DNA from 3 places in the Shewanella sp. CAL98-MNA-CIBAN-0140 genome. Region 3 is predicted to be linked to each of the others. Evidence: predicted binding sites of a transcription regulator. Region 3 holds the regulator's gene; each other region holds the start of a gene.

What was found. The regulator NrdR, encoded in region 3, represses ribonucleotide reductase genes. The targets are predictions, from matches to a motif close to AAACACNANATNTNGTGTTT.
Region 1: nrdD (anaerobic ribonucleoside-triphosphate reductase) is a predicted target of NrdR. The motif match lies at 1,680-1,699, and genes of this name have one in related genera.
Region 2: nrdA (class 1a ribonucleoside-diphosphate reductase subunit alpha) is a predicted target of NrdR. The motif match lies at 1,796-1,815, and genes of this name have one in related genera.

Annotation. Positions count from the first base shown of each region.
Region 1 is NZ_JBEOPI010000006.1:78,852-89,999, forward strand. It holds gene AAEY93_RS04830 (DEAD/DEAH box helicase) at 1-108, opposite strand, end outside; gene rssA (patatin-like phospholipase RssA) at 294-1,232, shown strand; gene nrdD (anaerobic ribonucleoside-triphosphate reductase) at 1,745-3,862, shown strand; gene nrdG (anaerobic ribonucleoside-triphosphate reductase-activating protein) at 3,862-4,329, shown strand; gene AAEY93_RS04850 (NADH:flavin oxidoreductase/NADH oxidase family protein) at 4,364-5,602, opposite strand; gene AAEY93_RS04855 (TonB-dependent receptor) at 5,773-8,250, opposite strand; gene AAEY93_RS04860 (YibL family ribosome-associated protein) at 8,696-9,052, shown strand; gene ribA (GTP cyclohydrolase II) at 9,090-9,698, shown strand; gene AAEY93_RS04870 (hypothetical protein) at 9,719-10,654, shown strand; gene AAEY93_RS04875 (VF530 family protein) at 10,683-11,084, opposite strand.
Region 2 is NZ_JBEOPI010000004.1:139,094-150,241, reverse strand. It holds gene nrdA (class 1a ribonucleoside-diphosphate reductase subunit alpha) at 1-1,591, opposite strand, end outside; gene AAEY93_RS03695 (HAD family hydrolase) at 2,170-2,832, opposite strand; gene ubiG (bifunctional 2-polyprenyl-6-hydroxyphenol methylase/3-demethylubiquinol 3-O-methyltransferase UbiG) at 2,958-3,680, opposite strand; gene gyrA (DNA gyrase subunit A) at 4,069-6,798, shown strand; gene serC (3-phosphoserine/phosphohydroxythreonine transaminase) at 6,978-8,075, shown strand; gene AAEY93_RS03675 (methyltransferase) at 8,188-9,270, opposite strand; gene AAEY93_RS03670 (aromatic amino acid transport family protein) at 9,649-11,010, opposite strand.
Region 3 is NZ_JBEOPI010000037.1:29,731-40,878, forward strand. It holds gene AAEY93_RS16650 (putative bifunctional diguanylate cyclase/phosphodiesterase) at 1-633, shown strand, start outside; gene AAEY93_RS16655 (acyl-CoA thioesterase) at 685-1,116, opposite strand; gene AAEY93_RS16660 (substrate-binding periplasmic protein) at 1,152-1,967, opposite strand; gene AAEY93_RS16665 (LabA-like NYN domain-containing protein) at 3,122-3,595, opposite strand; partial or broken gene AAEY93_RS16670 (hypothetical protein) at 3,613-3,821, opposite strand; gene AAEY93_RS16675 (hypothetical protein) at 4,160-4,384, opposite strand; gene ettA (energy-dependent translational throttle protein EttA) at 4,728-6,395, opposite strand; gene glyA (serine hydroxymethyltransferase) at 6,657-7,910, shown strand; gene nrdR (transcriptional regulator NrdR) at 8,020-8,469, shown strand; gene ribD (bifunctional diaminohydroxyphosphoribosylaminopyrimidine deaminase/5-amino-6-(5-phosphoribosylamino)uracil reductase RibD) at 8,532-9,677, shown strand; gene AAEY93_RS16700 (riboflavin synthase) at 9,741-10,400, shown strand; gene ribBA (bifunctional 3,4-dihydroxy-2-butanone-4-phosphate synthase/GTP cyclohydrolase II) at 10,525-11,148, shown strand, end outside.

The sequences.
Region 1 (11,148 bases), on a different contig from region 3:
TAAGGCAATGGGAAGTGCTTGCGCTTGAACATCGGTAGGCGTAGAAATGCCAAGGTGCTTTAAACTGTCAAGCAGGCGCTTGTCCAACGAAAAATCGGTAAATTGCAAAGGTAAATCCCCTAAAAAATGTAAGCCGGTGATTATAGCTGTTTCACCTTGCTATAGCCAACAAGAGTCGCTTTAGTTATGCTATTTTTTAGCTTTATATTATTGCCCTCGTTCGGCATCGCTATTGGTCGATTCTGCCGAACCTTTTCGTAAAGATTAATATGCTGAGCATGGAAGGAAAAAAGATGACAAAGCTCACCGTGGGATTAGCCCTAGGCAGTGGAGCCGCGAAAGGTTGGGCACATATTGGGGTATTGAATGGTTTAGCCAAGTTAGATATTTACCCTGACAAAGTTGCGGGTTGTTCAGTGGGTGCATTAGTGGGCGCGGCCTATGCGAATAATCATTTGGGTGAACTTGAAACCTGGGTGAGTGGTTTTTCGAGTTGGGACGTACTCGGATTAATGGACTTAGGCTGGCGTAAAGGCGGCTTAATTAGCGGCGAGAAAGTATTTGATGTCTTAGCTAATCGCATTGGCGATATCAACATTGAACAGTTAAAACGTCCTTTTGCTGCAGTGGCTACCGATTTATATTCTGGACAAGAGATTTGGTTTAAAGAAGGTGACTTACGCCATGCGGTTCGCGCCTCATGTTCTATGCCCGGCTTTTTACCCCCAGTACAGCAAGGTCATCGCTGGGTTGTTGACGGCGCCGTGGTCAATCCGGTACCTGTGTCATTAGCCCGTTCGATGGGGGTTGATGTGGTTATTGCAGTGGATTTAAACGGTCATCGCCGTGATCAACTTCATAAGGCCCCAGAGCAAGTAAAAAGCCGAAAAGCGAGTAAGTCAGAGACGATTGATGAAAAGGCAGAGCTTGAATCAGGTTTTATGGATTTATGGGGCAAAGGCAAAGACTACATGAGTGTCTTAACTGACAAGCTTGCTATAGGCAGTTCAAAATCCCATCCAGGTATGTTGGCCGTTATGTCACAATCAATGGATATTTTAGAACAACGCCATAAACGCTCGCGTTTAATGGGCGAGCCACCAGATATTTGTATTGTGCCTTATGTTAATGACATTGGCACAATGGAATTTCATCGTGCAAAAGAAGCCATTAAAGCGGGTGAGCAGGCAGTAAAAGATATTCAACATTTAATTGAAGCGACCTTAAATTAACACTTATGCGGTGTCGAATATGAGTCATGTGCCCATTACGGATGCACGAGTTCGATACCGCTCGATTAATGTTTATGCAATAACGGTATTGTCCAAGTTGGGTTGTTGTCATCATTATGTTCAATGCTCCTTTAATAAAGAGTCATTGGCAAGTCACTTAGTTTGTTGATATGACGACTAGAATGGTGTTCGATGACAGCGTAGCGCGCTTAAGCGTTATGTTAGCTTGTTGAGTACCGCGCTAGCGGTGTTTGAATATGGCAATATTGATTTACGAAAACACTCCATATTGTGAAACAATTTACCATCTCTCCCCTTGTATTTTTATCCGACGGATCAGTGAACATTCCTACAATATCTTTTGCTGAAAGCAAGATGTTTTTCAATATTAAGTAGTGCTGAGAATTATGATCTGGATCAAAGTAATGCTCAGCGTTAATGTGTCTAATACACTCTATATTGTGTTTTTTGTAAATTAAAGTTCTATATATAGTGCTTGTAAGGATGGTCGTATGCTTGTAGTCGTGAAAAGAGATGGATGTCGAACCGCCTTTGATGGATGTCGGATCAAAGAGGCTGTAGTAGCAGCAATGGAGTCTGCAGGTCAAGCAGATCATCAATATGCGCAGCAGTTAGCGCAAACGGTTGAACAGCAAATGGCTGCGAAAACCGAAGTTGATATTCACGAACTACAACATGCAGTCGAAAACTTATTAATGTCTGGGCCGTATAAATCGGTGGCACGTCATTACATTGAGTATCGCCATGATCGCGATACCCATCGTGAAACTCAAAGTAAATTAAATTGTGCTATTCGCGGCTTGGTTGAGCAATCAGACAGTGCCATTTTAAACGAAAACGCCAATAAAGATGCCAAAGTGATCCCCACTCAACGTGACTTACTTGCCGGGATTGTTGCCAAGCATTACGCCAAAACTCACTTATTACCTAAAGATGTTGTCGAAGCACATGAAAAGGGCGAAATCCACTATCACGACTTAGACTACGCACCATTTTTCCCGATGTTTAACTGCATGTTAATCGATTTAGCCGGCATGCTGACTCATGGCTTTAAAATGGGCAATGCTGAAATAGAACCGCCTAAATCGATTTCGACCGCAACGGCTGTGACGGCGCAAATTATTGCACAGGTGGCGAGCCATATTTATGGTGGCACAACGATTAACCGTATTGATGAAGTGTTAGCTGAGTTTGTACAAATTAGTTATCAAAAGCACCTTAGCGTCGCTAAAAAATGGCAAGTGGCCGACGTGGAAGATTATGCGATGACTCAAACCGAAAAAGAGTGTCATGACGCGTTTCAATCGCTTGAATATGAAGTCAACACCTTACATACCGCCAATGGGCAAACGCCCTTTGTTACCTTTGGCTTTGGATTGGGGATATCGTGGGAATCTCGTTTAATTCAGCAATCTATGTTAACTGTGCGCATGGCTGGCTTAGGTAAAAACCGTAAAACGGCAGTATTCCCTAAATTGGTGTTTGCGATTAAAGATGGCGTGAATCATAAAGCGGCTGACGTCAATTACGACATTAAAAAGATGGCATTAACCTGTTCAACTATGCGCATGTACCCTGATATTTTAAATTATGATCAAGTGGTGAAAGTCACTGGTTCATTTAAAACTCCGATGGGTTGTCGTTCATTTTTGGGCACTTATGAAGAAGATGGCCAATTGGTACATGAAGGACGCAATAATTTAGGTGTTGTTAGCCTTAACTTACCGCGTATTGCGTTGGAAGCAGGTCAAGATGAACAGCGTTTTTATCAATTACTCGACCAGCGACTACTGATTGCACGCAAAGCGTTAGATACTCGCATTGCTCGGTTAACCGGGGTTAAAGCGCGAGTGGCACCAATTCTTTATATGGAAGGGGCGTGTGGCGTGCGCTTAAATGCCGATGATGATGTTAGCGAGATCTTTAAAAATGGTCGTGCGTCAATTTCGTTAGGCTTTATTGGCCTACACGAAACCATTAATGCCTTGTATGGCAATGCTGAACATGTGTTTGATAACGCTCAATTACGTGAGAAAGCTGTTGCGATCATTAATCATTTGAAGCAAGCCACTGAATCTTGGAAGCAAGAAACGGGTTATGGTTTTAGTTTGTACAGTACTCCTAGTGAAAATTTATGTAGCCGTTTTTGCCAGCTTGATACGACTCAGTTCGGTGTGGTGGCAGGGGTGACAGATAAAGGCTATTACACGAATAGTTTCCATTTAGATGTTGAAAAGCAAGTGAATCCATACGATAAGATTGATTTTGAACAACCTTATCCGGCTATCGCCAATGGTGGATTTATTTGCTACGGCGAATACCCTAACATGCAGCACAATATTGAAGCGCTCGAAAATGTTTGGGATTACAGCTACAGTCGGGTGCCATATTACGGCACCAACACTCCGATTGATGAGTGTTACGATTGTGGCTATATCGGTGAGTTCAATTGTACCAGCAAGGGCTTTGTTTGCCCCAAATGCGGTAATCACGAACCTAGTCGAGTGTCTGTGATTCGACGAGTTTGTGGCTATTTGGGCAGCCCAGATTCACGGCCGTTTAACTTTGGTAAGCAAGAAGAAGTGAAGCGCAGAGTGAAGCATTTATAATGTATTATAGTGCTTATCATAGTATTGATGTGATCAACGGCGAGGGCAATCGCTGCACGTTATTTGTCAGCGGTTGCGAGCATGCTTGTAAGGGATGCTATAACCAAAGCACTTGGCGTGTCGATGCTGGGCATGTATTTAGCCAAGCGTTAGAAGATCAGATTCTTAATGATTTAACCGACAGTCGTATTTTCCGTCGCGGCTTATCGTTAAGCGGTGGTGATCCGCTGCATCCCGCTAACCTTGAAGCGATATTGAAATTGGTGATGCGGGTAAAGGATGAATGTCCCGAGAAAGATATTTGGTTATGGACCGGTTACCAACTTGCTGATCTAAGTGAGCAGCAACAAACCGTGGTGAACTTGGTGGATGTAATGATTGACGGTAAGTTTGAACAAGATAAAGCTGATCCCGCGCTATTGTGGCGCGGTAGCAGCAATCAACAGGTTTATCGTTTTAACAGATAGTGTTTGAATCTAGACGGTGTTAAGCATGAGTGTTTTAAGCGTTCGTGATGCCTAAAGCATGTCGATAACTCTTAGTGCGTTGTTTCGTTCTAAATTGATCGACCACTAAACTCCACAAGGGGGAATCATTGGTTTGTGGTGGTTTCCCTTGGCTTATGCGGCGAAGTTGGCGTTTAATGATAGCCATAGTTGCCAGCCCAGCTAAGGGCTTACTTTGCCAATTAACCATTGGAATAGACGGGATAAACTCGGGCTGTGTTCGCCACTTATTGGCTAAGTTGGGATAAAAGGCGAGGGCGCTGGCAATACCGCATAAGGCAAAGCCGGTATCAATGACTTGTTGTGCCACTGGCAGGCGATAAATCCCCCCTGTTAACATTAAAGGTATAGGGCTGCGCTGGACCAACTGCGCGGTTAAACTTAAAAAGTAAGCTTCTCGAGCTAAGGTGCGTTCATCGGCACTGCGACCTTGCATAGCGGGTGCTTCATAGCTGCCGCCTGATAATTCCACCATTTCTACTTGATGCTGCGCCAGCATAGTAATGACTTTTTCGGCATCGTCGATATCAAAGCCACCCCGTTGAAAATCGGCTGAATTGAGTTTTACCGCAATGTCAAAACCGGCACCACATCTCAGCCTAACTTGCTTGACCACTTCCATTAATAGTTTGGCACGATTATGAAGACTTCCGCCCCATTCATCATTGCGCCTGTTGGTTAATGGCGATAAAAATTGTGCCAGTAAATATCCGTGTGCGGCATGAATTTGTACGCCATCAAACCCCGCTTGTTGAGCCATGCTGGCTGTGGTAACAAAACGTTGGATAACGTCGTCAATATCTGCAGTAGTCATGGCTTTAGGCTCAGAAAACATTGATGAATGTTTACCTAGATCGAGTGCGATAGCTGATGGGGCAATATTCTTACCGCCCATGGTTTTAAACACCTGTCTGCCGGGATGATTGATCTGCATCCATACTCTGGCACTATGTTGTTTAGCCGTTTTGGCCCATTGAGTGAAGGGGGCAAGTGCGCTGCTAGAGGTTAATACCACGCCGCCAGGGCCGGTCATGGCTAAGGGATCAATCATGACGTTGCCGGTGATCATTAATCCAACGCCGCCTTTTGCCCAAGCATCATATAAGCTGAACAATGCGTGATCAGGTTGTTGCAGGGCATTAGCAAGATTTTCTTCCATGGCGGCTTTGACCAACCGATTAGGAATAATTGCGCCATTGGTCAAGGTGTATGGGGTAAAAATGGTATTAGCCATCAAATAATATCCTAAGGTAACCGCTTGAATTAATGTCTCGGTTATCCTACATGTAGCCTAGATAGTCAATTATCCTTATCAAACAGGGATAAAAAAGCACTGCAAAAGGCAGTGCTTTACACCATGTTGTCATTCGATTTTGATCAAACCGAACCCAAACCACTATTGCATTAAATTCGATAGGTTACCGTTAACTTCGCGTTGCGCTCTTCGCCGGGCAATCCGCCTAAGAACATGGCTTTATCGTAATAAGTTTCATTAAAGATGTTATTAATGTTCAATTGAACTTTATAACGCTCAACATCATAACTAATGGCTGAATCGATTACGGTGTAACTTGGTACGTAGCCGTCAGGTATGCCAAACGAACTTGAGTGTGTACTACGCTCATCCACATATTTGGCTCCTAGGCTTAATGATAGTGGCGCTGATAAGCCCAATTCTGCTGCATAAGTTACCCAAGCCCCCGCGGTTACATAAGGCACACCTTTTTGGCGTTGGCCATAATCACTACTATTGGGATTTTGATTGTCTCTGGCATCTTGGTAAACCGCGTTAAGGTTCACTTTCCACTGGTCACTTAAATAAGCATTCAGATCCAGTTCTACCCCTTTGGTATCTTCGCTGCCATCATAAAAGTATGGGTCAATATCAGGCGTGACCGCGCTACTGTCGTAATTTGGGTTGGTATAAGCCAGATTGGTGCGTGAGGTTTTAAACAATACTAATGATGCCAATAATTGGTCATCAAATGCTTTGGCGCGAATACCCAAATCATTACTGATTGATTGCGAATCTTCGCGGTCAGCTTCATTACCTTTTACGTCGCCTAACACACGGTATGCTGTTCGGCCTTTAGAGTGATTAACAAATATAGAGATATCGGCAGTAGGCATAAAGGTTAAGCCTAAATTGTAGGTTACACCGTTATCTGTGGTGTCGGCTTCTGGCTGAGGATCGGCTAGGCTACTGCTGTAGCGGGCATCAACACCTAAGTGTTCATAGCTTTGTTTAATCTCATTAAAGGCAACGCCAATACGGCTGGTAAAGCCGCCCCCTAAGTAACCCACATGTTGTACGCCCAAACCCCATGCAGTGACAGATTTATTGTAGTTACTGGTTAATAATGGGTCGTAATCTTCAAATTCTCCTTCACCCCAATTTGGGTTACGGATATCATAAATAAAAGGTAGAGAGCCTTGATAGGATTGATTGCCGTTGGGGTCTTTCAAGGTATAGTCGGCGTCGTAAATCGAATACTGCTTAAAGCGGATATCGCGGTCTTCAACGTTAACATTGACCAGTAATTCGTTACTAATGTTGCCAATGTCAAAGTCATAACGTAAGTCGGCAAAATACTGCCATGACTTTTCGTCTGCGGACACTTTGCGGTATTCCTGACGACGTGCTGCGTAGGGATATAACACATCATTTTCAACAAGCGGCGCACGAGGATTTTGGTTAATCACTCCATTTCGTTGCCAATATACATAGTTATAAGCACCCGTTTGACGAGCAAAAGCCGTTTCGTAATTACGATATTGCAGCTGTTGGTTTAAGAATAAGTTATCGGTGAGGTAAATATTATGGGTGAGTTTAAAGCGCAACTCTTCACCTTGGTTGTCTTTCGCCATCGGTGAAATAAGCCCATTGGGACCAAACTCATATGGCGTTTGTCCGTCACTGGCACTTAACGAGTCAGCCAGTTGTTGGCGCTGCTCATCGCTAAGTTGTAAACCTTTGCTGCTTGGGTCGTTAACCAGATCTTGCCAGCTAACGTCAGCTGCAGTTTTACCATCGACAGAAGCGGCATTATAAATACGGATAGGATGGCCAATCGAGTCAACCGGAATGGCATCGTTAATGTAAGCAGCAGATATCATCAGATTTTGGTTGTCGTCTAATACAAACTTTAGTGAGCCATAAACTTCATCTCTGTCGGTACCCAAATCGCGATAGCCATCACTGCGGGCACTTTTAGCCACCACTCGATAAGCCATATCGTCGGTTATTGCGCCTGTGCTGTCGGCCATCAATGAATAAGTGTCCCATTGACCCACTTCTGCTTCAAACAACTGTTTACCGTCAAATGCTGGCTTTTTCTCAATAAGATTAATGACGCCGCCTGCGCTGCCCATGCCATAAAGTCCTGTTGCAGGCCCTTTGAGCACCTCGACTGAGCTGACGTTGGTCAGCGAACGTGTTGGGTTAAAGGTGTTACCTAAACCTGCGCCGCCATACATACCATCATAGGTATAGTTGGCACCTAATCCGCGCACCACTAAGTTGTCGCCAATACCATAATTATTGCCCGCTTGAGTCACTCCGCTGATGTTACGCACCAACTCTTGCATATTAGTGATGCCTTGCGAGTCAATTAATGCCTCATCAACAATAACCACCGCTGCGGGGGTTTCCATCAGTGACATATTCGATTTGGTCGCCAGTCCTGAGTTCATCACCACGTGGTTTTGTCTGCCGTAAACAGTAATACGTTCATAATCAGTTGGGGATGATGTATTGGCCTTATCAGTTGATGCCTGTGTTCCTGCTTTAGGCTGGCTAATGGGAGTTTGTGCGAGAGCATAAACGGGAAACAGTACACCTTGACAGGCAATGGCAAGGAGAGATAAACGGAGTAACGTCATAACAGGCACCTTTATTTACAATAGTGCGAATGATAATGATTATCATAAGTATTGCAATAGTGATTTATCTCAAATGTCGTAAAAAGGGGATATAGGTGATTTGGTTGCGGATCAATTAATCAATATGAGTGAGAAATGCGGATCACTAACTTGGCAGCGAAGGGCATAAACCATGGGGCGATTAGGTATATACGATGGCATAAAACACATTACGTAAGTCATGCAAAATGTGCACAGTCCAATAGTGTTGATTGTTTGTTGTAATGTAATAATATCTTGATTATTTGTATGGGGTGAAAAAGTTTGCTGGTACATTCATATATCAAGCGTTTGCTATTCGCATCTTAGGGGGTTTTGGGTATATAATCTGCCTCCGAAACGGTGTTGTGATAAACGCATAAGCGAAAATGAATCATTAACACAGTAAAGCATTGAAGGTAATCAAATGAATTTAAAGCAAGAGCTGCAGACTTGGAATGATAAATTAGACAAGTTTCGTCGCAAATTAGCCGCGGCTGAAGCACGTGGTGATGCCGCGATTGTCCTGCAGTTTAAGAAAGAAGTGGCAACCGTTACTAAGCGAATCGCAAATATTAAAGGCCAACAAACACGTCAGTTTAGCCAAGAAGGTACAGCGTTGAAAGCGCTAGGCTTTAAGCGCACGCTAACCAAAGCAGAACAAGCTGATATGGGCAAGTTAAATAAATCAGTTAAAGGCTTAGTGGTTGTGCATCCTTTAACGGCATTAGGCCGTGAAATGGGCATTAAAGATGTAACAGGTTTTGCTCCTGCTAAGTTCTAATATTTTCTTTTACAGTTAGTTGTCGTAAGGTTAATTCATGTCGATAAAGTATATCGCAACATCTAAGTTACCCACTCCTTGGGGGGTTTTTGCTATGCACGGTTTTGAAGAAACCGCCACGGGTAAAGAACACGTTGCGTTGACATTCGGTCAACTGGATCCCACTCAACCTATGCTAGGTCGTATTCATTCAGAATGTTTGACCGGTGATGCATTATTTAGTTTACGTTGTGATTGTGGATTTCAATTACAAGCAGCAATGCAAAGTATTGCTGAGAAAGGCCAAGGCTTTTTGTTGTACTTACGCCAAGAAGGACGTGGGATTGGTTTGCTCAATAAAATTCGTGCTTATGAGCTGCAAGATGCTGGCGCCAATACGGTAGAAGCTAATTTGCGTTTAGGTTTTGAAGCGGATATGCGCAAGTACGACATGATTTTGCCTATGCTAGAGAAAATTGGGGTCACTAAAGTGAAGTTAATGACCAATAATCCGCGTAAAGTCATGGCAATGCAAAATGTTGGCATTGAAGTGGTTGAACGTATCCCATTACAAGTAGGTAAAAATCGTTACAACGAATCATATTTAAAGACCAAGTCAACTGAAATGGGTCATATGATGTCGGAGCACTACTTCCACGATGAATAGCCTGACAACATAAAGTTTAGATGATGATGAAACAAAGGCAGATCATACCACTCATTGGTTCATCATCGTTTAGTTATACGCGTTTTTTATATCCTTTTTCTCGCGTCATATCCGTGACGGTATTATTCATTCTTGGCAGTAATATTAGCCCAGCATCTGAATTATCTCCCGCTACATCGCCTGAATTGATCTCTGAACCAGATGCTTCTCATTATGCATTTGCCAATTACTTAGGCAGTGGTATTTATCGTACCTCTGGCCAAAGTGCTGCTGTTGCCAATATCCCGATGGGATTTGAACTTGATTCAGCAGATGATTACGTGTTGAAGTTACGTTTTACGGCATCGTTTGGCTTTTTTGATTATTCATTTAATGACTTACCTCAAGGCAGTTTTCCTAACAATGTGGGTACTATCACTTTAACGCCAGGGCTTGAATATCATTGGCTGGTGGATGATCAGCTAACATTAGAGAGTTATGTTGATTTAGGCTATGGGCATAATTTTTCGACTTACAGCCATGTCGGGGTTTTTTCCACAGGCATATCGGCCCTCTACAAACTTGATGCGCCTTTATTCACCCCCGTATGGGTAAACCGAGTGTATTATGCCGGCTATCAAAGTAATCAAAATGACAGCACAGAAGGCTATTCGGTATTTAAAACCGGTATCGACTTTGGGGTTAATTATGATTGGCAGTGGCAAGATACCCTTGTAGCGCCGAGATTTTTTATTGCCGCACATTGGTATTTCGACAAACTAAAATTCGTCACCCCAGTTGGTAATGATGTTTTAACCTCATACACTTATGAAATCGGCACGACATTAGCCTTTTCAAAACCCATCAGCTTCAGTGCGATAGGCTTAGACAGCGTAAAAATTGAACATTTTGGGTTAAGTTATCAAGTGGGTGGCGGGCTTAAAGTTTGGCGATTAATTTTCGAATTTCCGCTATAAGCCCTGGCAGTGTTTAGCCATTGATAAGCTAATTTGAGCTTGATCCCCAAATATCGGCATTGACTGGTGTTGTTGATTCTGTACTTGCTGTGTCAGAGTCAGTTTTAGCGGCAACCGTTTTATTTGAGACGGGTTTAGCTGACATTGTTTTTACCTTGGCAGGCCGCGTTTTAGCCGCAAAAGAACCGCGGTTATCGTCTTTAGGTGGCGGCAAGGGCAGTTTGTTGGCCTTAAGATATAAGTATTCAACTTTATCACGGGCCCAAGGCGTTTTACGCAGAAACTTCAAGCTTGATTTTACACTCGGATTATCTTTGAAACACTGAATGTTTATCCTAGATCCTAATTCTTCCCACCCGTACTTTTCAACGAGTTCAGTAACGATAGTTTCTAGTTTAATGCCGTGAAGCGGATTGTTTGCTTGGGTCATGGATTGTGCGAGCTAATTAAGTTTGCAATATTATACCCACATTGTCGCCAAAGTGATATCAACG
Region 2 (11,148 bases), on a different contig from region 3:
ACTTTTTACCGTTTTTAGCTAAGTAGTTAGCAAAGTTAATCACACCAATACCAAGCGTACGGCGATTCATCGAGCTCGTTTGAGCCGCTTTTATTGGGTAATCTTGGTAATCAAGTAAGTTATCTAACGCACGTACCGCTAAATCAGCTAACGGCTCAAGTTCAGATAAGTCGGTAATCGCGCCTAAGTTAAGCGCTGACAAGGTACATAAGGCGATTTCACCGTCTGGATCGTCAATGTTAGTTAACGGCTTAGTCGGTAAGGCAATTTCTAAACACAAATTAGATTGCTTAATCGGCGCCACTTTAGAGTCAAATGGGCTGTGGGTATTACAGTGATCGACGTTTTGAATATAGATACGACCTGTAGAGGCTCGTTCCTGCATCATCAATGAAAACAGCTCAACGGCTTTAATCTGTTTTTTACGGATACTGCTGTCTTGTTCGTACTGCAAGTATAAACGTTCAAATTCTACTTGGTCTTCAAAGAAGGCATCATAAAGACCCGGCACATCTGATGGGCTGAACAAGCTAATGTTTTCGCCTTTGATTAAGCGTTGGTACATTAATTTGTTTAACTGTACGCCGTAGTCAAGATGACGTACACGGTTGTCGTCAACACCCCGGTTGTTTTTCAGCACTAATAGCGATTCAACTTCGAGATGCCATAACGGATAGAACAGCGTTGCTGCACCACCGCGTACGCCGCCTTGAGAACAAGACTTCACCGCTGTTTGGAAATACTTATAAAATGGTAAACAACCCGTGTGGAATGCTTCACCGCCGCGTATAGGGCTGCCTAATGCACGAATACGACCGGCATTAATACCAATACCAGCACGTTGGCTGACATATTTAACGATTGACGATGCCGTAGCATTGATTGAATCCAAGCTGTCATCACACTCAATCAATACACATGAGCTGAACTGACGAGTAGGCGTTCGTACACCGGCCATGATTGGCGTTGGCAGAGAAATCTTAAACAAAGACGTCGCGTCATAGAAATCTTTAATGTACTTCAAGCGGATTTCTTTTGGGTAACGCGCAAACAAACATGCGGCCACTAAAATATATAAAAACTGCGCGCTTTCATACATCTCATGGGTCACACGGTTTTGAACCAGGTATTTACCTTCAAGTTGCTTTACCGCGGCATAAGAGAAGTTCATGTCACGCCAGTGATCAATATAGCTATCAAGAATGTCTAATTCTTCACGGCTATAGTCAGCCATGATATGCATATCATATTTACCCATTTCGACTAACTTGGTGACATGGTCATATAATTTAGGCGGCTCAAATTGACCAAAAGCCTTTTTACGTAAATGGAATACGGCTAAACGCGCGGCCAAAAATTGGTAATCTGGGGACTCCGGAGAGATCAAATCAGCTGCGGCTTTTATAATCGTTTCATGAATGGCTTCTGTTGGAATGCCGTCGAAAAACTGCAGGTGAGATCGAAGTTCTACTTCAGATACTGAGACGTTTTTTAATCCATTGGCTGCCCAAGTGATCACGCGATGAATTTTATCTAAATCGATCGATTCACGTTCGCCGCTGCGCTTGGTGACTGTCATATTGCTATTCATTGAAGAGAGGCCTTGGTTCTATATCTAATCATGTGATCTGTTGTTGGATACCATGTAACTTGATTCGATCTGAATCAGTTACAAAACAATTCCATGTTAAACAATCAAGCTGAAAGTACTCACAACATGGTAGTAAAATACCAGTACATTCACTTATCGACTACGTCCTTGTAATGCAGGTGCGTAGTGTTTTGATTGCCAGTCACACACAAGATATGGTGTTATTTAAAATCTTAGATACAAGATAGTGAGGTTTGGGGATTTTTGCAAGCCACAATTTAATTAACTTCTTGTGGATAACTTGAGGATAAACGGTAGGGTTAGTGACAACTAACCCTAGAGCCCAAATTTATAAAGTGTTTTTGATAAATGATATTTTTTAAACCATCAAATAAGAAAGATTTGATCGCTAAAATAAACAGCGATCAAAAAATATTGCTGGTTTATAGGTTGATCTTTGGTTGATTTTGATCGTGTGACCAGAGATGATCAGCATACTAATCATTTATTCAAAAATATTGATTATTTACCCCAAAATGGTGCCAATTAACCGGTGACTCAAATACAACAAAATCGCCTTATTCAGTGAAAAATTGTTTCAGTGATGCACCGTGTTCAAATTGTCTGCCAGCAGGCCATGTGTCAGGTTTGTCAGTAGCGGACAAATATCCCCACAAGGCAACGCCACCCAACATACTCGCATTGTGGGCCGCAACTAAATCTCGTTCGGCATCTCCGAGGTATAAAATACTTTGAGGGGCAATGGCGATTTGTTGTGCGGCTAAAAACATCGGTGCGGTATGAGGTTTTGAATAACGGGTACTATCACCACTGATCATGGTTTTAAGTTTATCGGTTAAGCCCAGCTTTGCAACTAATGGCCGGGCAAATCGAGCCGGCTTATTGGTGACCACACCGTAAGGAATGGCTTGTGAATCTAACAGCGATAAGAGTTCGGGTAAGTCGTCGAACAAGCGGCTGTGATCGCCATTTATCTGGGCATAATAGCGAAGTAGTGCTTGCTGAATAGCAATTTGTACTCGTTCCTCGGCGTGCGGAATAGCCGTTTTAACTAAATATAAACTGCCGTGTGACGCCGCATGGCGCATCGTTTCAAGCGTTTGGACATTAAAACCGGCTTCGTCCAAACTGAGATTTAATGCTTGGACTAAATCAGGGGCTGTGTCGGCTAAAGTACCGTCTAAATCAAATAGTACCCCTTTTATATCTTGCTTATGCAAAGGCTAGCTCCTAACAAGAGTCAATAATAATAGAATCATGTATGCACCTTTATAGCGTTATTGGCAGGAAGTAACGCTACTCTGGTTCACATACATTAAAACGTTGAAAAGAGTCACCAGGATGATTAATCAATTTTTTGGGTGGCTATCATATAATTAACATCAACACTGTTAGTGTACTTAAACACTCCTGACAACGGGTTGTACGTAATCCCTAATGCATCCTTGCACAATAAGTCGGTATTATCGACTAATGCCATTAGTTCAGATGGACGAATAAACTTACTGTGGTCGTGGGTGCCAACCGGGAGCATTTTCAATAAATATTCAGCACCGATAATGGTCTGCAGGTATGACATCATATTGCGGTTAATGGTGGAGATAAACACAAAGCCATTGGGTTTAACCATGTCACAACATGCTTGGATAACCGATTGTGGATCGGGTACATGTTCGAGCATTTCCATGCAAGTCACCACATCGTAATACTCGCGGTGGCTATCGCTGTGTGCTTCGGCAGTTGTTTTAAGATAATTAACTGACACGCCAGACTCTAATGCGTGCAGTTTTGCCACTTCAAGCGGCTCAGTACCCATATCAATACCATCAACGTGGGCACCTAGGCGCGCCATGCTTTCGGATAAAATGCCGCCACCACAACCGACATCTAAGACTTTCTTATCGAAAATGCCGTCAGCGGTTTGGTCAATGTAGTTTAAACGCAGTGGATTAAGTAAGTGTAATGGCTTGAACTCACCATTGAGATCCCACCATGTTTGCGCCATGGCTTCAAATTTTGCGATCTCTAGCGGATCTACATTGGGTGTCGATTGTTCAGCATGTGACATAACTTAACCTAAGTGTTTAATGAAAGTATGGTCGCTATTATAGCGATAACCTTGGTGAATAGTAGTCAACAATGGCTTTCTCCGGTCACGCTTGCTCATAAAACATCCATTTAAGTGCGGTGGATTATCATTTTGTGCGCTTAAGTGCTTAAAGCATCAGCAAGTGGCGTTTTATTCTTGCTAAAATTTAGCCATATATTAGCCAACGAATAAACTAAATTATCTGAAAATGTTAGCTTTTTTGTAATTATTAATAGTGATAGAGCATTTGGCAGGTCTTAGTTCTGGCGACATTAAATATCTGTGTTAGAATGCCAAATCACGTTTTTAAGCTAGATAATAATATCTAAGTTTTATTGTCAGCTCACTTTAGGGGAACGCGCAGTTTATGACTGATCTGGCATCATCTATTTCGCCAATTAACATCGAAGACGAACTTAAGAATTCTTACCTTGATTACGCAATGAGCGTAATTGTAGGTCGTGCATTACCTGACGTCCGTGACGGTTTAAAACCCGTTCACCGTCGGGTATTGTTCGCCATGAGCGAATTAAAAAACGATTGGAACAAACCATATAAAAAATCCGCTCGTGTCGTTGGTGACGTAATTGGTAAGTATCACCCCCATGGTGATACCGCTGTATACGATACAATTGTACGTATGGCGCAACCGTTCTCGCTACGCTACACATTAGTAGACGGACAAGGAAACTTTGGTTCGGTCGATGGTGACTCTGCTGCGGCGATGCGTTATACCGAAATTCGTATGCAAAAGTTGGCGCATTCATTATTAGCGGACCTTGAAAAAGAAACCGTTGATTTTGTGCCTAACTATGACGGCACAGAGATGATCCCTGCGGTATTACCAACACGCGTACCGAACCTATTAATCAATGGTTCATCTGGTATTGCAGTCGGTATGGCCACTAACATTCCACCTCACAACTTAACAGAAGTAGTGAAAGGCTGTTTGGCGTTAATCGACGATCCAAGTTTATCGATTGAACAGTTAATGGAATACATTCCAGGTCCAGATTTTCCAACGGCAGCATCAATTAACGGTCGCAAAGGCATTATTGATGCTTACAACACCGGTCGTGGCCGCGCTATCATGCGCTCTAAAGCTGACATTGAAACGGAAGAGAATGGTCGTGAACGTATTATTGTTCATGAAATTCCATATCAAGTTAACAAAGCCCGTTTGATTGAAAAAATTGCCGAGCTTGTAAAAGATAAGAAATTAGAAGGTATCAGTGGCCTACGCGATGAGTCTGATAAAGACGGTATGCGTATTGTTATTGAAATCAAACGCGGTGAAGTGGGTGAGGTTGTACTAAACAACTTATATTCTCAAACACAAATGCAGTGTTCTTTTGGTATCAACATGGTGGCATTGACGAACGGTCAGCCTAAGCTGTTTAACCTTAAAGAAATGCTTGAGTGTTTTATTCTTCACCGTCGTGAAGTGGTTACGCGCCGTACCGTATTTGAACTGCGTAAAGCCCGCGACCGTGCTCATATTCTTGAAGCACTCGCCATTGCACTGGCTAACATCGATCCGATTATTGCGTTAATTAAAGCCTCTCCTACACCTGCTGAAGCCAAAGCTAAATTAGTGGCACAAGGTTGGGTGTTAGGTAATGTACAAGGCATGCTTGAAAAAGCGGGCGATGATGCTGCGCGTCCAGAATGGTTAGAACCACAGTATGGCATCCGTGATGGTCAGTACTATTTAACCGAGCATCAAGCACAAGCGATTCTTGAATTACGTCTGCACCGTTTAACCGGTCTAGAACATGACAAGATTCTAGCTGAATATGAAGAGCTTTTAGTTCTGATTGCGGGTTTGTTATTCATTCTTCGTACTCCATCGCGTTTGATGGAAGTGATTAAAGAAGAACTAGAAGAAATTCTTGAGCAATACGGTGATGAACGTCGCACGATTATCAACGCTAATGAAATTGATATGAGTCTTGAAGACTTAATCAATGAAGAAGACGTTGTCGTGACCTTATCTCACTTAGGTTATGCAAAATACCAAGTCTTGTCTGACTACCAAGCACAGCGTCGTGGTGGTAAAGGCAAAGCGGCAACTAAAGTAAAAGATGAAGACTTTGTTGAAAAGTTATTGGTGGCAAACACCCATGACACGATTCTCTGCTTCTCTGACTTTGGTAAAATGTATTGGTTAAAAGTGTATCAATTACCATTAGCGAGTCGTACTGCTCGTGGACGTCCTATTGTTAACTTATTACCACTTTCTGACGGTGAGCACATTACGGCAATTCTGCCGGTACGTGAATATGCTGATGATAAATTTATCATCATGGCAACAGCGCATGGCACGGTTAAGAAAACAGCATTAACAGCTTACAGCAACCCACGTTCAAACGGGATTATTGCTGTAAACCTAAAAGACGGTGATCAATTAATTGGCGTCGATATTACTGACGGCAGTAACGACATTATGTTGTTCTCTAATGTAGGTAAAGTGGTTCGCTTTAATGAGAAAGCGCGTGATTCTGAAACCGGTGAAGTGAAGATTGATGCTGAAACGGGCGAAGAAATCATTGCGCTACGCCCAATGGGCCGTACTGCAACCGGTGTTCGTGGTATTAAGCTTGATGCGGGCCAAAAAGTGGTATCGTTAATAGTGCCTAAAGTTGACGGTGCGATTTTAACCATAACTGAAAACGGTTACGGTAAACGTACCGAGTTGGATGAATACCCAGCGAAGAGTCGCGGCACTAAAGGTGTGGTATCGATTAAGGTAAGCGAGCGTAATGGTGAAGTAGTCGGTGCCGTTCAAGTTGGCACTTTTGACGAAATCATGTTGATCAGTAATAAAGGCACCTTAGTGCGAACGCCTGCTGAAGGCGTATCAATTATTGGTCGTAACACTCAAGGTGTGACTATCATCCGTACAGCTGAAGACGAGAAAGTTGTTGGTTTACAGCGTATTGAAGAGATTCAAACTGAAGAGTTGTTAGACGAAGAAGGCAATGTTATTCCAGTAAGCGATGTTATCGATGCTGAAGTGACCGATGCTGAATCAACTGATGATGTTGAATCAACTGATCCAGACGATGCCAAAACCGGAGCAAACGAACAAGAGTAATTTATTACCCTTGTTGTCAATTTCTCCTCGAACGGGCGCCTTAATGGCGCCCGTTTTATATTACGGAATAAATTTCATCAAAATAGGTAAATAAAGGCCTATTCATCACCCCGTAAAATCCTTATTATTACGGTTAACTTGTTATTGTCTATATTGATTATTTGTCAAAGGAGTTGTTTGTGAGCGCAATTTATAATTTCTGTGCTGGACCGGCCATGTTACCTCAAGCTGTGATGCAAAAAGCACAACAGGAATTAATTGATTGGAATGGCCTAGGCGTCTCCGTGATGGAAATCAGTCATCGCAGTAAAGAGTTTATTGCACTGACCGAGCAAGCAGAGGTCACACTACGCAAGTTGATGAACATCCCTAAAAACTATCATGTGTTATTTATGCATGGTGGTGGCCGCGGCCAATTTTCTAACGTAGTGAATAACTTCTTGGGTGATAACGGTCGGGCGCTTTATTTAGTCAGTGGTCAATGGTCGTCGTCAGCGGTGACAGAAGCGCAAAAACTGGTGGGTGAGCAACATATTGACAGCATCAATATTGTTGAACAGATCAATGGTCTTAACCAGGTAACATTACCCGACTTAAGCACAATCAAGAAAGACTATCGTTATGTGCATTATTGCTCAAACGAAACCGTTGATGGCATCGAAATTTTTGAAGAGTTAACGAGCCCTTGGCCCATCGTTGCTGATTTATCATCAACCATCATGTCCCATGAAATTGATGTCAGCAAATACGGACTCATTTATGCTGGCGCGCAAAAGAACATTGGCCCATCTGGCTTGTCGATTGTGATCGTGCGTGACGATATGCTTAAACTTCCAAGCCTACCGCAGTCATCAATAATGGATTATCGCGTGGCGGTTGAATATGGCTCAATGTTTAATACCCCACCAACGTTTGCTTGGTATTTAGCCTCTGAAGTGTTTGCCTGGTTAGCGGCTAATGGTGGTGTGAGTGCGATGGCTCAATTGAACCAACAAAAAGCGGCGTTACTGTATCATTGTATCGACAATAATCCGTTTTATAAAAACGGCGTCGCACTTAATAACCGCTCACGTATGAACGTGACCTTCCAATTAGTGAATGATGCGTTAAACAGTGAGTTTTTAGTTCAAGCAGAGCAGGTAGGATTAATGGCATTAAAAGGTCATCGTAACGTAGGCGGTATGCGTGCCAGTATTTATAACGCCATGCCGCTAGCCGGCGTGCAAGCCCTGGTTGACTTTATGAATAACTTTGCTGTAAAGCACCATCAAGCCTAACTAACCTTAACCTTGGTTCAGCAATAAAAAAGCGAATGCCGACCAGCATTCGCTTTTTTATGTGGAGAATAAATGACGTGTTGATTAGATGTATAGCAACTTCAGTTAAACACTATTGATAAGTAGGCTTGAGTTTGCAGCGCAGTAAAGTATGACCCAGGCCGATGTTGTCGATGTCTTGATCAACATACAGTCCAGCTTCAATGATCATGTTAAGCATATCTTTACTGTGGTACATCCGACTATTTCCATTGGCAATAGCAGTAAAATACAAAGACGTTGCGTTAACACAATAGGCACCAGCTTCATGGGGTTGCCTGTCCCAATATGTCTCTAAAATACAAAGTTCACTATCAGGTTTCATCGCTGCCACAGTGCGCTTAAGAATAATCCTTATTTGTTGTTTAGAAAAACAATCTAAAAATTGACTCATCCAATATAAATCACCCTCTTGGCAAAAAGGCTTTTCGCTATCGAGTAAATCTGTTTCAAAGGGATGAACGCGATCTGCAACCAACTGTGTTTGTGCATTTTTCATTGCCACAACAAGTTGCCCCGGTAAATCCATAATAGTGACGTGGACGTTTTTATTATAATGGGTGCAGGCAAATGCCCATTTACCGGTATTGCCACCCACATCAACAATATGCGCCGGCTGTGACTTAAATATTAATGGTAATAGGCTGTCAAAAGCATGATCTGAATAGTAATGATCAAACTCAAACCAGCTTTTTTTAGTTTGTTCTGGTAGTTGGCTTAAGCCCGGGTAAATAGTGTCCCAATCGCCAAAGTGTTTAAGCCCTATTGCTTTGCCTTGCTTAAGTGAATCTTCAAGCTCAAACAAGCCTTGATAACAAACATCATGGATGAAGTTTAGGTTTTTTGCGGCCATATCATCATGGAGTAAAAAATAGCCAGTTTTATCGAGGCGGTAATGATTATCTTTACACCAAAAAATGCCCATGCTTAATCCCATATCAAGCAAGACATGAATGGCATATTCAGACAACTCGGAATCTTGGGTAAGCTGAACTAGGCTAATACCTTTCTCACCAACCTCATCAACTTTGGTGAGTAAATCAAATTGACTTAAGCAACGTGCGACTTGAAAACTGACCGGTGCAAACGCTATTTTTTGTGCTTCAAACTTAGCATCAAAAGCAGATATTTTTTTGGGAGATTGATAAAAAGACATTAGTGGTGTTAACTCAACGAAGGCGGTGATATTAATTCAATTCTATCAAAGTAATGTGAATAAGGTTTTGAGCTACTTCTAGTTTTTGTTTTGTGACAAGTTCACAACCGTAATAATGATTTATCGAGCCCCCTCAAGGTTAAAGGTTAACATTGAGAGTTCCGCAAAACAGACTTCATCTATGCTAAACGTTTCCACTGGATAGGTTTTTTTTGCATTCACAACATCAAACGTTATAGACCTTTTCTACTGCTGACTCGGTACTTTTATGGGTAAAACCTTCCCTTATGAAAAAAACAGCGGTGGTTAATTCGCTCAAATAAAAGGGAAGGTATGATGGACTTAGCCCACTTAGCTCATTTATCTCACCATTCTCATTTAGCTCAGTAAGCCGAACACAATGGCGGTCATTGACAATAAACCCGTAATGACGACGAAGATGTTGCTCACTCGTCCTCGGTAGGCTTTCAGAGCCGGCACCTTATGTATTGCATACATTGGCATAATATACAAAATAGCAGCAATAACGGGGCCACCAAGCGCCTCGATCATGCCAAGTATACTTGGGTTGATAATCGCCACGGCCCAAGTAGTAATAAACATAAATCCTAAGATAAATTTATCCAATTTGTGACTGTTTTCTGGCTTGCCGCTATTGGGTAATTGCTTAGTAATAATGCCTTTTAAGCCTTCGGTAGCCCCCATATAGTGGCCGAAGAAAGATGAAATAATGGCGATGAAAGCAATCACAGGTGCAACATAGCTGATAAAACCACTTTCATGAACGTTGGCAAGATAAGACAGGATCGGTAGGTTATCGGCTTTTGCTTCTAACAATTGCACCGGTGTTAAGGACAATACACAGGAGAATACGAACAACATCACGAATCCCACTAGCATGATGGTAGTATTGCGTAGTATGACATCGGCCTTGTGGGAGGCATTGGCGCCGTGTTCTTTTTTGAGCGAAACCGAGAACTGGGAGATAGCAGGCGAGTGGTTAAAGGCAAACACAAGCACTGGAATAGTTAACCAGACGGTACCAAGAAAATTAGTGGCCGAAGGCACAACCATAAGAGCATCAAACTTCCAGTCTGGTATTAAATACAATGACATGAAAGCGAGGATCGCGACTAGGGGATAGACTAATATCCGCGTTACAGAGAGCATAAACTTTTCACCTGCGACCATCACAGACATCATGCATAAGATCAGCATGCCCGAAAGTAGCCAGCGCGGAATAGCACTTATTTTATCGATAATTTGCACCCCAGCATCTGTTAATGCTGGCGCACCGTTCTGCAACATTCTTGGGACTTCGGTAAACACGCCTAATTGATTAATAATGAAACTGTCGACGGTATTAGTGATCCCAACGCCGTAGATTAACACAATGGGATAAATGGCTAAAAAATACAGTAAGGTAATGGCTTTACCCGCCCCAATACCAAAATGTTCTTCTACTACCTGAGTGATGTCACTGTCAGCAATGGCGGATGAACATAGAAAACGGGATAGACCACGGTGAGCAAGATAGGTCATAGGGCCAATCATTAGCACCATTAAGACCAATGGCCAAAAGCCACCCATTCCCGCATTGATAGGTAAAAATAAAATTCCGGCACCGACGGCCGTGCCAAACAAGCTCAACATCCAGGTTGTATCCTGACGTGACCAGCGTGTATCTGAAACAACGACAGACTCGGGGATCTCTTGTGCACTTATGGCTTCATTTTGCATAGCTGATTCACCTTGACAACATGTTAAATTCTGCGTCAGGGTACATATTCCTATGGGATATTAGGTATTTACACAGGCATAATATAATAATGTTTAAATATTGGGAGCTATATCCCGATGAGGGAACATTAAATACGA
Region 3 (11,148 bases):
GGAATGATTGATATTCTGAGTCCTTGGGTGCTGGATAACGTGTTAGCTCAACAAGCCAAATGGCGAAATATGGGGATTTACGTTAATGTTGCGCTTAATTTGTCATCAACTGATTTAGATAATCCCAATTTGGCAGTCGATGTCGGCACAAAACTATCCCAGTATCTGGTTCCTGCCGAATCCATTACGATTGAAATCACCGAAAGCGCCTTAATGATATCACTAGAACAAACTATTATGACCTTAAATCAATTGCGAGATATCGGGGTTAAATTGGCCATTGATGACTTTGGTACCGGCCATTCTTCTTTGGCTTATTTACGTCATTTACCCGTAGATGAAGTGAAAATTGATAAAGCCTTTTTAGATGAATTTGAAACGTCCAAAGCCGCGAAACAAATTGTTAAGACCAGTATCGATCTCGCTAAAAATTTAGGTTTTGAAGTGACGGTTGAAGGGGTGGAATCTAAGTCAGTCTTAGAGACGTTACATCTTTTTGGGGTGGATACGATTCAAGGTGATTACTTTGCGAAACCTTTCACTGCCAGTGAGTTTGAACACATTTATCCGCAACTTAATTACTCGCAACTTAATCATTCGCAACTTAATCATCCGCAAATTAAACACCCATAACATAATGGTCTTTAAGGCGACATTGAAACGTTTTAGGTGACCATGCTAAGACTAAGATCCCACCGATAAATGGGCGATTAATTCTGCAGGCATAGGCGCAAGTTGACGCTTCTGGTTCATGCAGACCATTTCAACGGTTGCCGTTACCGCAGGCTTTTTGGCATTGGGACGCCATATTTGCTGTTTCCACACTGTACGATACTTACTTTCAAAATAAAATTGAGTACGAACATCAATAATTTCTGCAAATTCAACCCCATCGTGACATAACATATCGCTGCGATAAACAGCAAAACCTAATTGTTGTTGCTGCCAAAGTTGACTAAGCACATCCGCACCAATGACATGTTCACGTGCGCGTTCGAAATACTTTAAAAAATTAGGATGGTACACCACACCAGAAAAGTCGGTGTCTTCATAATAAATTTGTACCGCAAAAGAGTGAACTGGACTGTATTTGGGCTCTACAGAGACATGGCTCATTACACTATGACCTTATGTTATTCATTGTATTGTGGTTAATTATTTGAGGGCAGAAGCAGTTGATGATACTTGCCTTGTTTTTGTAACGTGAGCAGTCCTTTATCGAGTAATTGGCTAAGGTGCTTTGCTTGTGGATTATGTTTAGAAAACGCGACAAATATTTCACTGGTATGATTGTTAAATTTTGCTTTTATATCACGGCTAACACCCATCTGGTTGATGTAAACATCAGCGACAAGATCATACATAATCGCAGTATCAATTCTGCCCACTAATAGCAAATTGATCAATTGGCGCTGACTATTAACGGTAATAACGTGTAGTTTCAGTTTCTCTACAAGTGTCATAAATTCATCTCCGTATTCATAACCATCCACAATACCAATCGTGCTCTGTGTTGGGATCTGCCATTTATTATTCACAATGTTAGGGTATTCTTTGGCAAAGAAAAAAGAAGCCGTTACGGTAAAAAGAGGTTCATTACCAAATACAAAGCGATCAATAGTGCTCTGCTCACGGGTGACATTAAAGACGCCATCAACAGTGCCGCGTTCGGTCATAATCAGACCCCGAGAGTAAGGTACGACAATTGTGGAAACCTCAACATCAACTTGCTCAAAAGCATGGTTGATAATGTTGTGGGAAATACCTCTGCCGACTTCATCAGCAAACGGGGGCCAACTATCTTCTGCTGCTAACGTGATTCTTAGTGATTCTGCCACTGCCATTTTAGGGGTGACGATAACGCAAGCGCTTACAAGTGCAAGTAAAGTAACCTGAGCAAATATACGCCACACTTTGCCAGTTAGAATGTAACCAAGCAGGACGTTTGGGTAACCTATTAACGACATATAATCCTTTATTAAATGTTCCTGTTGCGCCAAGCGGATAATAGCACCTTTACTATTAAAGTGATATTTCCTCTGTTGCGAATATCGCCAATCAATAGCCGCTAGAATATGATTACTGCTAATGCCTACAAACTGACTCAGTGATAGATTAATGGTCATAATAAGGGTAACGGAAAAGAGTAATATTAATATTAACTAATTGATTGTTTTGCTAATAGATCAATAGGCTAGCCATAGTGTTAGTCATCAAGTTAGTTTGTTAAGGCGTCGATTTTGGCTGGTAAATGATTGAAATAAATACCATCACGGGCGAAAGCTGGAAAGTCACCGTGCAAATTAAAGAGCCCCTATGGCTGCTAGAGCGACCTTCGGTTTGTTAGGCTCAAGTGTCGCTTGGCTGCTAAGATTTTATAGGTTCTAGCCACGCAGCGTCCTAGCCTTTAGGCCTTGTTCTTCGGGAGCGCTGAAACGAGTATGTTGAAGTGGTTTGGGGATATATCAGCCATAGCCAAAATGATGGCTCAGGAGATGGGATTAAGTTATTTCAGTTTAATGTGCAGATGAATGCCGTGATGAATAGAGGTGGTCTATTGAGTAAACCCACTGACGATCCGGTGGGCTTTAAGCACAAAGATATAATGTCAGCATTGATGCCGACTTAGCTTAACAGCAAAAAAACATATTTTTAGATCGTGTCTGTTATCGTTGTCCTGGGCAGGATAATTTACTTAATCCGACAGTTGGTATTGCATCACGAAGTGTCTTATAAGCACACAATGACAAGCATTAAGCATTAAGCATTAAGCATTAAGCATTAAGCATTAAGCATTTGAGTAATGCCTTTATATTAAAACGTGACGCTATCACTTTTGTTACAAGCCGAGCCGTTGCTCTTTTTTTACATAATGTTACTGATTTCTTTGGCTAGCATAGCGTAGAGAAAAGCTTTATCGATTTGAAATTGTTGACTGACAAGCGACATCAATAACAACCCTAACCCTATGCGGTCGCGGTTTCATTTTTGCAAAGACAAACCATTAAATCGCTTATCTAGAGCGATTATTGATTTAACCGCTAATAGACACTCATCAGGATTAGCTATTGTAAAAGAGTGTCGATAAAGCGTATGCGAAATAAAGTAATGGCGTAAATGGCTAAATCAATAATGTGTTATCAATGGCGGTAAATTGCTGACATTGGTCGGTTAGCGACTTTGCGGTAAGGCGCTCAACACTTACTACATGGGTGTAGCATGTGGTCGTTTGGTTGATTTTTTTGAGTAACAAATCAAAATCACCATCACCAGACAGTAAAATAACTTCATCTACCATGGGGGCTATCTCAAGCATATCGATAGTAATACCGACATCCCAATCTCCCTTGGCTGAGCCATCACTACGCTGAATATAAGGCTTAGTTTTAACCGTAAAGCCAATATGTTTTAGTGCATCTTGAAATTTAACCTGTCCGTCATCTGCCGGAGCAATCGCATAGGCGATAGCATGGCTAATATTGCCTTGTGCGGATAAACGTTTATACAAGGCGCGGTAATTAAATGAACGCCCAAAACCTTGCTTACAGGTGTAATAAATATTTTGCACATCTACGAATACGGCAAGGGTTGTCATTATTACACCTGTGAAGGTTAAGGCTGTTGCGCTTTTTGAGCGGCAATGGCGTCATTAAGTTGTGCTTCAACTAACCCTAGTGAGTGAGTTGACGAAGAGATGAGTCGGTACATTGCGGGGATCACCAATAGAGTGACAACGTCGCCAATGCCATATTGAAGAATATCACAGTTGCTACCGCAATACGGTTTTCACTGCCAGATGCGGTAAAGACCATTAGCGGTATTGGATAAAATGCTGCTTTTGGACTCTTTCAATCAATCTGCGATAGAGGGGGATGTTGAACACTGAATCGAACTATTTAAACGACTGGCTGTGTGCGACTTGATTTCGATAAATCGGTAATTAAATGATTAGTAATATCTTTTTTGAGTGTAACTAATGGCTGAATTTTAGTGGCACGTTTTTTTATTTATCGCCTCATATTCAGTTAATATGACTACTTTTTCAGTTTCAAGATGTTTGCCGTCTTGTTGTGGTTTTTGAGTTAATTCATCGATTAAAGAAACAGACTTTTCAATTTTTTTATCGGTTTCGGCTATCGCCGTATTAGCCCTAATAACCTTAGGTAAATAGTGCAATGAATTCGTTATATCGTTGTCGTTCTAAAATAATTGCTTTTTTCCGCACGTCAATGTCATCGGCTTTTCTATTAAATGGTGAAAATTTGCCGTTAACCGTGATGAGCAGGATATCGATATTGTATTGATGTTCAATTTTATTGAGGCTCTGCTTTTCTGCCGAGGTAATGACTTCGATTGCCGAAAATGAGTTGGTACAATAAAACACGGTAAATTGAACCGTATCTCACTGATATCACCGTTAAACTGGCTTACAAGCTGGAATCGTTAAAGCTAGGTAATAAACTGAATTTAATCAGTAAAAAGTAAAAAAAGCTTGGTAATTTATAATGCGGAAGTGATTTTTCGCTTTATAAACAGATTATGGTGTATTGCCCACAATGAATTGGCAAAATGTTGGTATAGGTTGATATTTTTATCGTTTAATCTGAGAATAATCATTCAATACGCTCAAATACAATAAAGCAGAGCGCTAAGGCTCTGCTTTATTGAGTAACATCGTTAGCGGGGCAAAGGCCTGTTTGATAGCCTTTTACTATCCTTAGCTGAGATTACTTATTTAACCGCTTATATTTTAATCGATGCGGTTCTACTACATCGGCGCCTAAGCTATCTTTTAACCAAGTTGAATACTCAGTATAGTTACCTTCATAGAAACTCACTTTACCTTCGTCTCGGTAATCCAGAATATGGGTAGCGATACGGTCAAGGAACCAACGGTCATGTGAAATAACCATCGCACAACCGGGAAACTCTAATAACGCTTCTTCTAGGGCGCGTAATGTTTCTACGTCCAAGTCGTTGGTAGGTTCGTCGAGTAATAATACGTTGCCACCGGCTTGTATTAATTTGGCTAAGTGGACTCGGTTGCGCTCGCCACCCGATAAGGTGCCGATAATTTTTTGCTGATCGCCACCACGGAAGTTAAAACGTCCGACATAAGCACGGCTCGAAATTTCAGTATTATTGATCCGCATAATATCGTGGCCGCCAGAAATCTCTTGCCACACGGTATTTTTATCATTCATTGAATCACGGAACTGCTCAACAGAAGCAATTTGAACTGAGTCACCCACAGAAATTGAGCCACTGTCTGGTTGTTCTTCGCCTGAGATCATTTTGAATAACGTCGACTTACCCGCACCGTTAGCTCCGATAATCCCCACAATGGCGCCCTTGGGAACGGTAAAGGTAAGATCGTCAATCAATACGCGATCACCATAGGATTTTGTTAAGTTAGTCACTTCAATCACTTTATCACCGAGGCGTGGCCCTGGTGGAATAAACAATTCGTTGGTCTCGTTACGTTTTTGGTAATCGTTAGTGTTGAGTTCTTCAAAACGCGCCATACGGGCTTTGCCCTTAGATTGGCGGCCTTTCGCACCTTGACGTATCCATTCTAATTCTTTTGCGATAGTTTTTTGACGAGCACTTTGTGTTGAAGATTCTTGTTGCAAACGGGCATCTTTCTGCTCAAGCCATGAGGAGTAGTTACCTTCCCAGGGGATCCCTTCACCACGGTCGAGTTCTAAAATCCAGCCTGCTGCATTGTCTAAGAAATAGCGGTCATGGGTAATAGCGACTACGGTGCCAGAATACTCTTGTAAAAAGTGCTCTAACCATGCGACGGATTCAGCATCCAAGTGGTTTGTCGGTTCGTCGAGTAATAGCATTTCAGGCTTTTCAAGTAGCAAGCGACAAAGGGCTACCCGTCGACGTTCACCACCGGACAGTACAGCAATTTTTTCATCCCAATCGGGCAGACGTAACGCGTTTGCTGCACGGTCTAGAATATGATCAAGATTGTGTGCATCTTGAGATTGGATGATGGCTTCTAACTCACCTTGTTCTTTGGCTAGGGCATCAAAATCTGCATCGGGTTCAGCATAAGCGGCGTAAACAGCATCTAAACGGATCAATGCATTTTTGGCTTCACTCAGGGCTTCTTCGACGGCCTCGCGAACCGTTTGTTGCTCGTTTAAGCGCGGCTCTTGCGGTAAATAACCAATTTTTAGTCCAGGCATTGGACGCGCTTCACCTTCAATTTCGGTATCTATACCGGCCATGATGCGCAGCAATGTCGATTTACCTGAACCGTTTAATCCGAGTACACCAATTTTGGCGCCAGGAAAGAAGCTTAATGAAATGTCTTTCAAAATTTGCTTTTTAGGTGGGACAATTTTACCCACACGAAGCATGCTGTATACAAATTGAGCCATAATTATACTGTCTAATTGTCAACAAAGATGATGATAATTCTACTGTATTATGAGCTGAACTCAACAGGCAATTGTGTGATTTAATCCACAGCGCTTTTTAGGTCAAAAAGAATGAAGGATCTGGCCACTTGGTGCCATAAACATGAATAGTTTTGTATTCAGAACACAGTGAATTTCATGTTGTTTCTACTGTGAATCATCATCGTTGCAGGGTAGAATAACGCGCAACCCTACTATACAGATAATGATGTTGGAGCTAGCATGTTGAAGAAAGCGATGAATATTGCGGATTATGATCCAGAATTATTTAAAGCCATTGAAGATGAAACTTGTCGTCAAGAAGAACACATTGAATTGATTGCATCTGAAAACTATACCAGTCCTCGTGTGATGGAAGCCCAAGGTTCTCAGTTAACCAACAAGTATGCTGAAGGTTATCCAGGTAAGCGTTACTATGGTGGGTGCGAATACGTTGATGTGATTGAAACATTAGCGATTGAACGCGCAAAAGAATTATTTGGTGCAACATATGCGAACGTACAGCCTCATTCCGGTTCGCAAGCAAACAGTGCTGTATTTATGGCGTTATTGCAGCCAGGCGATACCGTTTTAGGGATGAACCTTGCTCATGGTGGTCATTTGACCCACGGTTCACCGGTTAATTTTTCTGGCAAGCTTTACAACATCATTCCCTACGGTATCGATGAGTCTGGCAAAATTGATTATGACGAAATGGAGCGTTTAGCCATTGAACATAAGCCTAAAATGATGATCGGCGGTTTTTCGGCTTTTTCAGGTATTGTTGACTGGGCTAGAATGCGCGAGATTGCCGACAAAATTGGTGCTTATTTGTTTGTTGATATGGCCCACGTGGCAGGCTTAATTGCCGCAGGTGTTTATCCAACGCCAGTGCCTTATGCTCATGTAATAACGTCAACAACCCATAAAACATTGGCCGGCCCACGCGGCGGGATTATTATTTCTGCAGCCGATGATGAAGTTTTATATAAAAAACTAAACTCAGCAGTATTCCCTGGTGGTCAGGGGGGTCCTTTAATGCATGTTATCGCAGGTAAAGCGGTCGCATTTAAAGAAGCACTAGAGCCAGAATTTAAAGTATACCAACAGCAAGTTGTTAAAAATGCCAAAGCCATGGTTGAAGTGTTTTTAGCCCGCGGTTACAAAATCGTTTCTGGCGGTACTGAAAACCATTTAATGTTGGTTGACTTAATTGGCCGCGATTTAACCGGTAAAGAAGCCGACGCAGCCTTAGGCAGTGCCAACATTACCGTTAACAAAAATTCAGTGCCTAACGACCCTCGTTCACCGTTTGTGACCTCTGGTGTTCGTATTGGTACACCAGCCATTACTCGTCGCGGCTTTAAAGAAGCTGAAGCGAAAGAATTGACCGGTTGGATTTGTGACATTCTTGATGATGCATCTAATACAGCGGTTATTGAGCGCGTAAAAGGTCAAGTATTGACCTTGTGTGCTCGATTCCCTGTATACGGTTAATCGTATTTGGATGTCTGTTGATACAGGTTTAGGTTAACCTTGTTCACCAAATAGGATAAACTTTAATGGCCGCTAATTGCTAGCGGCCATTTTTTCTGCAGGAGTCCTAATGCATTGCCCTTTTTGTAGCGCGACCGATACCAAAGTGATAGATTCTCGATTAGTGGCTGATGGTCACCAAGTCCGTCGTCGCCGGGAATGTACCGAATGTCATGAACGTTTTACCACCTTTGAAGGCGCTGAATTAGTCATGCCTAGAGTGATAAAACGCGATGGCACCCGACAACCATTTGATGAAGAGAAACTGCGCGGCGGCATGTTGCGTGCCGTTGAAAAACGTCCGGTTTCTATTGATGACATTGATCAAGCGTTGACAAAAATTAAATCAATGCTGCGCGCGACTGGTGAGCGCGAAGTGGATTCGGAAATGATTGGTAATCTTATGATGGAACAGTTGATGAACCTTGATAAGGTGGCTTACATTCGTTTCGCCTCTGTTTATCGTGCGTTTGAAGATGTGTCACAATTTGGCGAGGCCATTGCTAAGTTGCAAAAGTAATGCTGTGTAATGACCGTTTTTAACGGTTATCATGGCATCTAAGCAATAAGAGATTATCTATCATGTCCAACGGGCCTACTTTTGACACCCAAATGATGAGCCGTGCTATAGCGCTTGCCGAGAAAGGCCGTTATACCACTAGGCCCAACCCCTGTGTTGGTTGTGTCATTGTCTATCAGAATAAGATTATCGGTGAGGGTTTCCATCAGCGTGCTGGCGAAGGCCACGCTGAAGTCAATGCGCTGAAAATGGTGCTTGATAATGGTCATAGCGCTCAAGGCGCCACCGCCTATGTAACCTTAGAACCTTGCAGTCATTATGGTCGTACGCCACCTTGCGCTTCAGGGTTAATTAACGCCAAGGTTGCGCGAGTCGTTGTTGCTGTGACCGATGCGAACCCAGAAGTGTCAGGCCGCGGTATCACCATGTTACGTGAGGCTGGAATTAAGGTCGATGTAGGACTACTCAGCCAACAAGCTTATGATCTCAATCTAGGCTTTATGAAGCGCATGAAAACTAGGCTTCCTTGGGTCACGGTTAAAATAGCCGCCAGTTTAGACGGTAAAACCGCCCTGTCTAATGGGGTGTCAAAGTGGATTACCGGCAGTGCTGCACGAGCCGATGTGCAAAAATACCGTGCCAGCCACTGTGCATTAATCACAGGCGTTGAAACAATCCTTATCGATGACCCTAGCCTTAATGTGCGCTATGAGGCGTTAGGTGAGTTAACCACTCGCCATACAAAAGATGAAATTTTCCAACCTTTAAGGGTTGTGCTAGACAGCAGAGCGAGACTGACGGCAACACAAAGGTTATTTTCAATTCAAAGTCCTATTTTACTGGTTTCTGGCTGTCAATATTCCCAAAGTGCTAAAGCTGCTTTTCCACAACACGTTTCTTTTTTACAATTAGAATGTGACTCGTCGGGCAGGATCCCATTGTTAGCTTTGCTAACGTATTTAGGCCAGCATACTAATTCTGTTTTAGTCGAAGCGGGTGCGACCTTAGCTGGGGCGTTTGTCGCTCAAGGCCTCGCCGATGACATTGTGCTTTATCAAGCGCCTAAACTGTTAGGCAGCCATGGACGTAATATGTTGCAGTTACCCGATTACAGTGCCATGGAGCAAACGCCGGCATTGCAATTAATTGATGAGCGCAACGTTGGACAAGATAAGCGTTATATCCTCAGATATAATCAACCCTATTAATGTGGCAGTTGTTTAAGAAAAACCTGAACAACTGCAAAGTTTAAAAGCAAAAAGTGAGTCATTATGTTTACTGGGATAATCGAAGCCCTTGGTACATTACGTAAAATTGATCGCAAAGGTAACGATATCCGCTTAACCGTTGCCAGCGGCAAGTTGGATTTAACCGATGTAAACCTAGGTGATAGCATTGCCACAAATGGCGTGTGCTTGACCGTTGTTGAGCGTTTAGGCGATAGCTACGTTGCGGATATATCGGCTGAAACAGTTGAATTAACTGGTTTTAGTCGTTATCAAGTTGGCCAAAAGGTTAATCTTGAAAAAGCCGTTACGGCGACCACGAGGTTGGGTGGACACATGGTCAGCGGCCACGTTGATGGCATTGCAAAAATTGAGCAATGTGCTTACCGAGGCAAGGCACTTGAGTTTTGGTTATCGGTACCGGTTCAATTAAGTCGCTACATTGCTCACAAAGGATCGGTCACCATTGATGGCGTTAGTTTGACCGTCAATGAAGTTGATGGAACTCGTTTTAGATTAACCATCGTGCCTCATACTGCGGGTGAAACCACGCTGGTGGATCTCAAAGTTGGTGACAGCGTGAACATCGAAGTGGATTTAATTGCCCGCTATTTAGAGCGTTTAATGCAACCTGATGCTAGCCAAGCACAGCCGTCATCGGGTGTGACGATGGAATTATTAGCTAAGTCTGGATTTTTGCGCTAATCGCTCCAAGCATAAAAAATTGTACTCAAAGATTATGCACAATACATGATTCAAAATAACAAATACAAAATGCAAATTGATTTAATTATTTAAAATCAAAAACTTAATAGAGAAAGGTCTGACAATGGCGCTACATAACATAGAAGAAATCATTGAAGATATTCGTCAAGGTAAGATGGTTATCTTGATGGATGATGAAGACAGAGAGAATGAAGGTGATTTGATCATGGCCGCTGATAAAGTGACGCCTGCTGCAATCAATTTCATGGCAACCTATGGCCGCGGATTAATTTGCCAAACCATGACCAAAGAGCGTTGTCAGCAGCTTAACTTGCCTTTAATGGTCACCAACAACAATGCGCAGTTCTCGACTAACTTTACCGTATCAATTGAAGCGGCGACCGGGGTCACAACCGGGATCTCAGCTCATGACCGAGCCGTGACCGTTCAAGTCGCTGTTGCCAAAGATGCCAAAGCCTCTGATTTAGTACAACCTGGGCATATTTTTCCGTTAATGGCACAAGAAGGCGGGGTATTGACGCGTGCTGGCCATACTGAAGCCGGTTGCGATTTAGCGCGCTTAGCTGGCTGTGAACCTTCAGCTGTGATTGTTGAAATTTTAAATGAAGACGGCACCATGGCGCGCTGTCCTGATTTAGAAATATTCAGTCAAAAGCATGGGATTAAAATCGGTACCATTGCAGACCTAATTGAATACCGTAACACCAACGAAACCACGGTTGTACGC